DNA from 4 places in the Cobetia sp. Dlab-2-AX genome. Region 3 is predicted to be linked to each of the others. Evidence: predicted binding sites of a transcription regulator. Region 3 holds the regulator's gene; each other region holds the start of a gene.
The links. The regulator PhoB, encoded in region 3, activates phosphate uptake and scavenging genes when phosphate is short. The targets are predictions, from matches to a motif close to TGTCATANNNNTGTCANA.
Positions count from the first base shown of each region.

Region 1: a site for PhoB is predicted at 863-880, ahead of NH396_RS04935 (glycosyltransferase family 1 protein). Genes of this name have one in related genera too.
Region 2: a site for PhoB is predicted at 813-830, ahead of NH396_RS04085 (putative 2-aminoethylphosphonate ABC transporter substrate-binding protein). Genes of this name have one in related genera too.
Region 4: a site for PhoB is predicted at 979-996, ahead of phnD (phosphate/phosphite/phosphonate ABC transporter substrate-binding protein). Genes of this name have one in related genera too.

Region 1 is NZ_JAMXRV010000002.1:430,821-433,020, forward strand. Features, by position in the region: gene NH396_RS04930 (LysM peptidoglycan-binding domain-containing protein) at 1-720, shown strand, start outside; gene NH396_RS04935 (glycosyltransferase family 1 protein) at 946-2,103, shown strand; gene NH396_RS04940 (phosphatase PAP2 family protein) at 2,075-2,200, shown strand, end outside.
Region 2 is NZ_JAMXRV010000002.1:228,418-230,617, reverse strand. Features, by position in the region: gene NH396_RS04090 (UTRA domain-containing protein) at 41-754, shown strand; gene NH396_RS04085 (putative 2-aminoethylphosphonate ABC transporter substrate-binding protein) at 900-1,946, shown strand; gene NH396_RS04080 (putative 2-aminoethylphosphonate ABC transporter ATP-binding protein) at 2,009-2,200, shown strand, end outside.
Region 3 is NZ_JAMXRV010000005.1:261,147-263,346, reverse strand. Features, by position in the region: gene ubiA (4-hydroxybenzoate octaprenyltransferase) at 1-281, shown strand, start outside; gene phoB (phosphate regulon transcriptional regulator PhoB) at 505-1,194, shown strand; gene phoR (phosphate regulon sensor histidine kinase PhoR) at 1,202-2,200, shown strand, end outside.
Region 4 is NZ_JAMXRV010000002.1:78,652-80,851, reverse strand. Features, by position in the region: gene NH396_RS03450 (hypothetical protein) at 55-438, shown strand; gene phnD (phosphate/phosphite/phosphonate ABC transporter substrate-binding protein) at 1,143-2,057, shown strand.

The DNA of each region.
Region 1 (2,200 bases), on a different contig from region 3:
GACATTCCCCTGCTGCGCCTCACGCGCTTCAATCCGGGTGTCAAGATTCGTGACCTCAAGGTCGGTCAGCGCATCCTGGTGCCCACCGCGCGCGAGCGGGCGCCCTCCGGCGGCCCGTATCGCTATCAGCTGCGCCCCGGCGATACCTACTCCAAGATCGGACGCTATTTCGGCGCCAGCCCGCAGCGCATTCAGGCCGCCAACCCCGGCAAGGACCCCAATGATCTCGACGTCGGCATGCTGATCTCGGTGCCGCTCAACGGTGGCCCGAGCCGCAGCGCCCCGGCCGCGCGCGCCAGCGGTGGCAGCCTGGTCGCCCGCCCGGACCCCGGCCCGCTGCAGAAGCCGGGCCAGTCGTGGCGCTGGCCCGCCGCCGGCAGCGTGACACGTGAATTCGGCACCAACGGCAATGGCCAGCTGGCGCCCATGCAGATTCGTACCGCCGCCAGCGGCATCGCCAGTGCGCCGGCGCGGGGCGAAGTGCGCTTCGCCGACGCCATGCGCCAACTGGGCAACGTGGTCATCCTGCACCATTCCGGCAACCTGCAGAGCGTGCTGGCCCAGTGCGGCGAGATTCTGGTCAAGGTGGGCCAGCAGGTCACTCCGGGCACGCCGCTTTGTCGCGTCGCACGCGGCAACAACGGTCAGCATGAATTGCTGTTCGACGTACGCCACGGGGGCAAGCCGATCGACCCGCGCGAAATTCTCGAGAAGCGCTGAAGCTGCGTTGCATCGCGGCGCCAGCCCGGCATGGCGCCACCTCCAGTCCCCGCCAGTTGACGATAGCGCCGGTGGCTGTCGTCCTTGCTTGACGATTCATGAGACAACCCTCATACCTCTGAGTTGTGAGGGGTTGAAGGTGTGTCATCGCTTCGTCACCTGCTTGTTATGCCGCCGTCACTCCCTCTCTCGATAATGACCACAATAGTCATCTAGGGAGACGTCATGGAGCGCATTGCCTTCGTCAGTGAAACTTGGCATCCGGAGATCAATGGCGTGGCTCATACCTTGAGTCATCTGTGCGATCAACTCATCGCGCACGGCTGTGAGCTCCAACTCATTCGTCCCGCCACCCGAGATGGCAGCCTGGAGCCGCGTGTCCAGCAGGAGCTTCAGGTACGCGGCTTCCGCCTGCCAGGGTATGACAGCGTGCAGGTCGGCGTGCCGGCGCCGCAGCGCCTGATGCGCATGTGGCGCGAGCATCGCCCCTGTGTCGTCTATATCGCCACCGAAGGCCCGCTGGGCATCAGCGCACTGATGGTCGCCCGCCGTCTGGGCCTGCCGGTGGTCGCGGGCTTTCATACCAATTTCGATCAATACAGCACCCACTACCGGCTCAAGGCGCTACGCCCGCTGGTGCGGCGCGGCCTGCGCCGCTTCCACAATGCGGCCAACATGACGCTGGTACCGACGCGCACCCAGGCAGACAGCCTGATGCAGCAAGGCTTCGAGCATGTGCAGGTGGTGGGGCGCGGCCTGGATTGCGAGCGCTTCTCGCCCCGTCATCGCAGCGAAGCATTGCGCAAGTCATGGGGCGTCAGCTCACAGCAACCCGTCGCGCTGCACGTCGGGCGCCTGGCCGCCGAGAAGAACATCGACCTGCTGATCCGTACCTATGAGGCCATGCTGGCCGTGCAACCGGACCTTGCCCTGGTGCTGGTGGGAGACGGTCCGCTGCGCGAGCGCCTGGAACAGCGCCTGCCCGAGGCGATCTTCGCCGGCTTCCAGACCGGCGAGGCGCTGGCCGCCCATTACGCCAGCGCCGACCTGTTCGTCTTCCCGTCACTGTCGGAGACCTTCGGCAACGTGGTGCTGGAAGCCATGGCCAGCGGACTGGCCGTGATCGCCTTCGATTACGCGGCGGCCGCCGAGGTGATCCGCGACGATCACCAGGGCCTGCTGGCGCCCTGCAGCCAGCCGGAGCGCTTCATCGAACAGGCGGTGGAGGCCTGCCAGCGGCCGGCCCGCATCGCCAGACTGGGACGTGCCGCCCGCGTGCGCGTCGAACCATTGGGCTGGAGCCGCATCGCCGAGGGCTTTCTGACCTGCCTGCGTCACGCCGAGGAGAAGCCCGATGCACGATCGCAGCCTTCCCGTCTTTGAGCGACTGGACCTTCTGGAGTGGCGCCTGTGCCGCCAGGTCGCGCGCCTGGCGCTGTTCCGGCCGATACTCACCCTGTTTCGTATCGTCTCGCGGCTG
Region 2 (2,200 bases), on a different contig from region 3:
TAGTGGCAACCCTCTTCATCTTTGGTCAGGACTCCTCGTCATGAGTGATGCGTATTACCTCCACCTTACCGATCGCCTGCGCGAACAGCTGAAGGACCCTGATGCCTTTGAAGAGGGGCGTTTGCCTTCTGAACGCGTGCTGGCCGAGCGCTTCGATACCACGCGCGTGACGTTGCGTCAGGCGTTGGGGCAGCTGGAGGGAGAAGGGCGCATTCATCGCAGCAATCGGCGTGGGTGGTTCGTGTCGCCGCCGCGGCTGGATTACGACCCCACGCGTGACTCCGGCTTCAATGACTATGTGACGGCGCAGGGGCGGCGGCCACGGACAGAAGTGCTGCTGACCGATGTTCAGGCCTACCCACCGGCTGCGCAAGCGCTGGGCCTGGCGGCCCAGACACCGCTATATCATATTCGCCGCCGGCGTTTCGTGGATGAGCGCGCCGTGCTCAGCGAGTCGATGTGGGTGGTGCCGGAGCGCGCCCCTGGACTGCTCGAGGAGGGCCAGTTCGGGGTGTCACTGTGGGCGGAGCTGCGCGGACGCTATGGCCTCACGCTGGCCCATCGTGAGCTGCGCTTCTACTCCGAGTCGCTGGGAGAGCAGGCCGCCCGGGAGCTGGGGGTCGCCATGGGTAGCCCCGGTCTGACCGTGCGTCGCGCTACCTTCGATGAGCAGCATCGTCCCATCGGCTATGACGAAGAGCGCTGGCTGCACAATGCGCTGTGCATCACCGTCTCGCTCAAGAACAAGCCCTGAGCCCGCGCTGCAGGGACATTATATGAGGTAGCTCTGTTTCACCGGGCCTTCAACTGACTGTCACGGGGGTGTCATTCGGCCCGCCCATACTCTTGGTATATACCAGATGGCGAGAGCCATTCATACCAAGCGTTGGAGAGTCCCGATGTCCTTCTTGCCCCGTTCCTTCCTCACCCGTTCCTTGCTGGCCAGTGCCGTTGGTCTGGTCGTTTCCCTCAATGCCCAAGCGGCCACCGAGCTCACCGTCTATACCGCGGTGGAGTCCGATGATCTGCAGAAATATGCCGAGCGCTTTCAGCAGGCGCATCCGGATATCGACATCAAATGGGTGCGCGACTCCACGGGCGTGATCACCGCACGATTGCTGGCCGAGAAGGACAACCCGCAGGCGGATGTGGTGTGGGGCCTGGCCGCGACCAGCCTGCTGGTGCTCGAGAAGGAAGGCATGCTGGCACGCTATGCCCCCAAGGGAGTCGAGGCGCTGGATAGCAAGTTCGTCGATCCCGCCTACCGTGATGGCCAGGACCCGTCCTGGGTCGGGATGGACGCCTGGGTCGCCTCGCTCTGCTACAACACCGTCGAAGGTGAGCGACTGGGAGTGCCCAAGCCGACGTCCTGGGAAGACCTCACGCGTCCCGAGTTCAAGGGCCACGTGATCATGCCCAACCCGAGTTCTTCCGGTACCGGCTATCTGGATGTCGCCAGCTGGTTGCAGCTGTGGGGTGACGAGGGCGGCTGGGAGTACATGGACCGACTGCACGACAACATTGCCCGCTATACCCACTCAGGCTCCGCGCCCTGCAATCTGGCCGGTTCCGGCGAGGCCGTGGTCGGTGTATCCTTCGCCTTCCGAGGCGCACGTCTCAAGGCGCAGGGCGCACCGGTGGACCTGGTCTTCCCCGAGGAAGGGCTGGGCTGGGACATGGAAGCCGCGGCGATCATGAAGGGCACCGACAAGCGTGAGGCGGCGCAGACACTGATGGATTGGGCAGTCTCCAAGCCGGCCAATGAACTCTACAACGAAGGCTATGCGGTCGTGGCCTATCCGGGGGTGGCCAAGCCGATCGAGCATTATCCGGCCAATATCACCGAGATGATGATCGAGGCTGACTTTGCCAAGGCGGCCAACCAGCGGGATGAAGTGCTCGCCGAATGGCAGCGCCGTTACGACGGCAAGTCCGACAGTCAGTAAGTCACGCCCAGCCACCTTCGTCATTGCCCCGGCGCCTTGCGCCGGGGTCGGGAGTTTCTCGCATGTCTCTTGTGACCGCATCCCCGCGTCATCACGCCTCGCGTCAAGCGCCGCCAGCGACTGCCGGCGCCTCGCCTCGCGCGGCCTCCGGCCCTGCAGCCCGGGCACCTGCGCGTGACGCAGCGCCTCAGGCACCCATCTCGCGTTCTGCGTCGTCAGGCAGCATCCACCTCAAGATCAGCGGCCTCACCAAG
Region 3 (2,200 bases):
GCATCAAGTCCACCGCCGTGCTGTTCGGGCGGGCCGACAAGCTGATGATCGGCCTTCTGCAGCTGGGCATGCTGGCGGTATTGATCGGCATCGGACTGCACCTGGCGCTGGGCATCTTCTACTGGCTGGGGCTGGCTGCCGCCGCCGTCACCTTCGTCTGGCAGCAACGTCTGATCCGTGAGCGTGAGCGTGCGCCCTGCTTCCAGGCGTTCCTCAACAATCATTGGACGGGGCTGCTGATCTTCGCCGGTATCGCCCTGGCGACCTGGCCGATGAGCTGACGCCTGCATAAACATTCGCATTATTTAATTTAAAGCGATCCCTGCCCTCTGTTGCGCCCCAGCCCACGGTTCATGCCTGCCTGCCGCGCCTCCAAGGCGGCTGGCAGGCTTGCGTGCAAGCTGCCATGCTGGCAGTTGTCATCTCGTTGTCATATAAGCGGGTTGTAATCGTCATCGACTTGTCATTCTGGCGCGTGCGCCGACTGCTGCATGGGATCTAGCGATGAGCTCCAAGACCGTACTGATTGTCGACGATGAATCCTCGATTCGCGAGATGATCGCCGTTGCCCTCGAAATGGCGGATTACCGCGTGCTGGAGGCAGACAATGCCCAGGACGCCCACGCCATCGTCGTCGATGAAAAGCCCGATCTGCTGTTGCTGGACTGGATGATGCCGGGCACCAGTGGCCTGGAGCTCGCGCGGCGTCTCAAGCGTGACGAGACCACCTCGGAGCTGCCGATCATCCTGTTGACCGCCAAGGGCGAGGAAGACAACAAGATTCAAGGCCTGGAAGCCGGCGCCGACGACTACATCACCAAGCCCTTCTCGCCGCGCGAGCTGGTCGCCCGTCTCAAGGCCGTACTGCGTCGCACCACTCCCAAGGGGGTCGAGGAGGCGGTAGAAGTCGAGGGCCTGATGCTCGACCCGGCCAGCCACCGCGTCACCGCCCACGGCAACTCGCTGGATGTCGGCCCGACCGAATATCGCCTGCTGCAGTTCTTCATGACGCATCAGGAGCGTGCCTACACGCGCAGCCAGCTGCTCGATCAGGTATGGGGCGGCAACGTCTATGTCGAGGAGCGCACCGTGGACGTGCACATCCGTCGCCTGCGCAAGGCGCTGGGCACAGGCCATCAGCATCTGATCCAGACCGTCCGCGGCACCGGTTACCGCTTCAGCGCCCAGGCCTGAGGGATTCATGCGCTATTGGACCAACGAGCTATGGCGCCTCGGCTACCTTGCCGGTGGCTTCGGCCTGATCGGTGGCCTGCTGGGCCATCTGGGCTGGGGCCTGGCACTGGGCCTTTCGCTGTATCTGTTCGTCCATCTCAAGCACTTGAAGAGCCTCTATACCTGGCTGATCACCAATCCCCATGAAGAGCCACCACCCGGCGATGGCGTGTGGGGAGACCTGCTCGATCGTCTCTACCGCTATCAGAAGGGCCAGCGCCAGACTCAGGAGCGACTGCGCAGCATCCTCAACCGTATCCAGGAATCCTCCGAGGCCATGCGCGACGGCCTGGTGATGCTGGACAACCACGGTGACATGGAATGGTGGAACAGCGCTGCCGAGCAGCTGGTCGGTCTCAAGGCCAGCCACGACCGCGGCCAGCACATCACCAACTATCTGCGTGACCCCGTCTTCATCGATTACTTCAATCGGCTGGCCTACCGCGAGCCGCTGACGCTGCAGTCGCCGCTGTCTGACAACCTGACGCTGCAGATATCCATCACCCTGTTCGGTGACAACGAGCGTCTGGTCATGCTGCGTGACGTCACCCGCCTCTATCGCCTGGAAGAGATGCGCCGCGACTTCGTGGCCAATGTCTCCCATGAGCTGCGCACGCCGCTGACGGTGCTGGCCGGCTATCTCGAGACCTACTCCGATTACGCCGATGACCTGCCACCGCGCTGGCAGCGTGGGCTGGGCCAGATGAAGAGCCAGACCGACCGCATGCAGCACTTGGTCGAAGACCTGCTGACCCTGTCACGCCTGGAAACCGACGAGTTGTCCGACAATGGTCGCTGCATCGACATGGGTGCCCTGCTCGGCCATATCCGCGACGACGCCGAAGGCCTGTCCCAGGGACGTCACACCTTCTCCATCGAGGCCGATGCCAGCCTGTCTCTGCGCGGTGAGGAGCAGGAACTGCGCAGCGCGATCTCGAATCTGGTCTTCAATGCAGTGCGCTACACT
Region 4 (2,200 bases), on a different contig from region 3:
TCGAGGGACGCCCTCCAGGACTCGGTATTCATGCAAGATGACGAGGTAGACACGATGCGCAAGTTGACGATCGCAGCACTGATGGTGGCCAGCATGGCCGGTTCCTCCGTGGCACTGGCCGGCAATCCGACGCTTGAGGCTCATAAGGACAGCGCCAAGTCTCAGTACTCCCAGACCAAGGACAGCGCCAAGTCTCAGTACTCCCAGTCAAAGAACAGCGCCAAGTCATCTGCCAAGTCTCACAAGGCCACGGCAAGCAGCAAGTCATCTGCCAAGTCTCACAAGGCCACGGCAAGCAGCAAGGCATCGGCCAAGACATCACACGCCAGCCAGGCGGCCAAGTCAGCCAAGTCCAGTGCCAGCAACAAGGCGAGCGATACCCATTCTCGTTACCAGAAGAAGAGCTACGCCGACGTGCTCAAGAACGAGCGCCATTGAGGCATGACATCGCTGCCTGATGGCAGCTGAGTGCCCGGGTGATTAACGCCCCGGATGATGAAAGCCCCCCGCAGCCGCTGGTTGCCGGGGGCTTTTGCGTTTCGGCCTCTTTTGTTCAGATCCTGTCTCCAGACGCTGTGGCCAAGCCCTTTGCGCCAAGCCCTTTGCGGTAAAGCACTTTGCGTAAGGCCTTCGTTCCCAAGCCCTTTGCATCAAGCCCTTGGGTCCAAGCTCTCGGATCAGCGCCTTGCCCTCTGGCTCACGATGGCAGGGTGTAGAGAGCGAGTGGATCTCAGCGTTCTCGAAAGCGCGACCTTCAAGACGTGCTGGGTGTCTGTCAGGGAAGACAGCGTCATCGCGTGGTGAAGTGCTCAGCTCGCCATCTTCAAATGAACGTCAATCAGCGGGGGAGAAGGCCACGATAGCGGGGCATCACGGGGCCTGGCGGCCTCGGTGCGGGCCGTTATCGGAAAATATATATGGAGATTCATATTTTCAGATAACAGTGAAATTCGCCTTGTCACGCTCGCTCCAGGGCGTTGTCTTTGGACTGTCATGCGAGCGCATCACGTTCGCAATGCAAGCGTCATCCGATCTTCATACGAAGCGCCTACTTTACACCCGCAGCTGGATCTCGGTTCGAACGAAAAAAAACTCAAGGGGCAGGGAATATGAAGACGCTTGGCTTGGTGGTAGGCGCGATGATGCTGGTTCCTTCGATGGCACAGGCGGCGTTCAGTCTGGATAGCCGTTACAACGACGCCGATGGGGATCTGGTGGCGGATATTCCGACGGATGCCTCACAGCTCAAGGACCCGAGCACGCTGGTATTTGCCTATACGCCGGTGGAAGACCCGGCAGTCTATGCCGATGCCTGGTCTGACTTCCTGGATTACCTGGCCGAGAAGACCGGCAAGAAGGTGCAGTTCTTCCCGGTGCAGTCCAACGCCGCCCAGATCGAAGCCATGCGTGCGGGTCGTCTGCATATTGCCGGCTTCAATACCGGTTCCAACCCGTTGGCCGTGGCCTGTGCCGGCTATCGCCCGTTCACCATGATGGCGGCGGCGGATGGCAGCTACGGCTACGAGATGGAAATCATCACCTACCCGGGGTCCGGCATCGACAAGGTCGAGGACATCAAGGGCAAGGAAATGGCCTTCACCTCCGAGACCTCCAACTCCGGCTTCAAGGCACCGTCTGCCATCCTCAAGGCCGATTACGACATGGTCGCCGGCACCGATTTCACGCCGGTGTTCTCCGGCAAGCATGACAATTCCATCCTCGGCGTTGCCAACCACGATTACGTCGCTGCTGCCGTCGCTAATTCGGTGATGGGGCGTATGGAAGACCGCGGCGTGATCGAGGCGGACCAGATCAAGACGCTCTATACCTCGCAGACCTTCCCGACCACCAGCTATGGCGTCGCCTACAACCTAACTCCGGAGTTGCAGGCCAGGATCAAGGACGCCTTCATGAGCTTCCCCTGGGAAGGCTCCTCACTGGCAGCGGAGTTCTCCGAGTCCGGTGAAGCGCAATTCGTGCCGATCTCCTTCCAGAAGGAGTGGGAAGTCATTCGCAAGATCGATGACGCCAACAACGTTCAATACAACTGCCGCTGAACCCCGCAAGAGGGATCAGGCAGTGACATGACGGGCGTAACGCGGCTTCCCGAATTGATGCCATATGTGGCTGGCCGGGAGGTAGTGAAGGGGCTAGATCGTGAAGGGCCAGGACCCTGAATGCCAGTCTAAAATATTGGCTT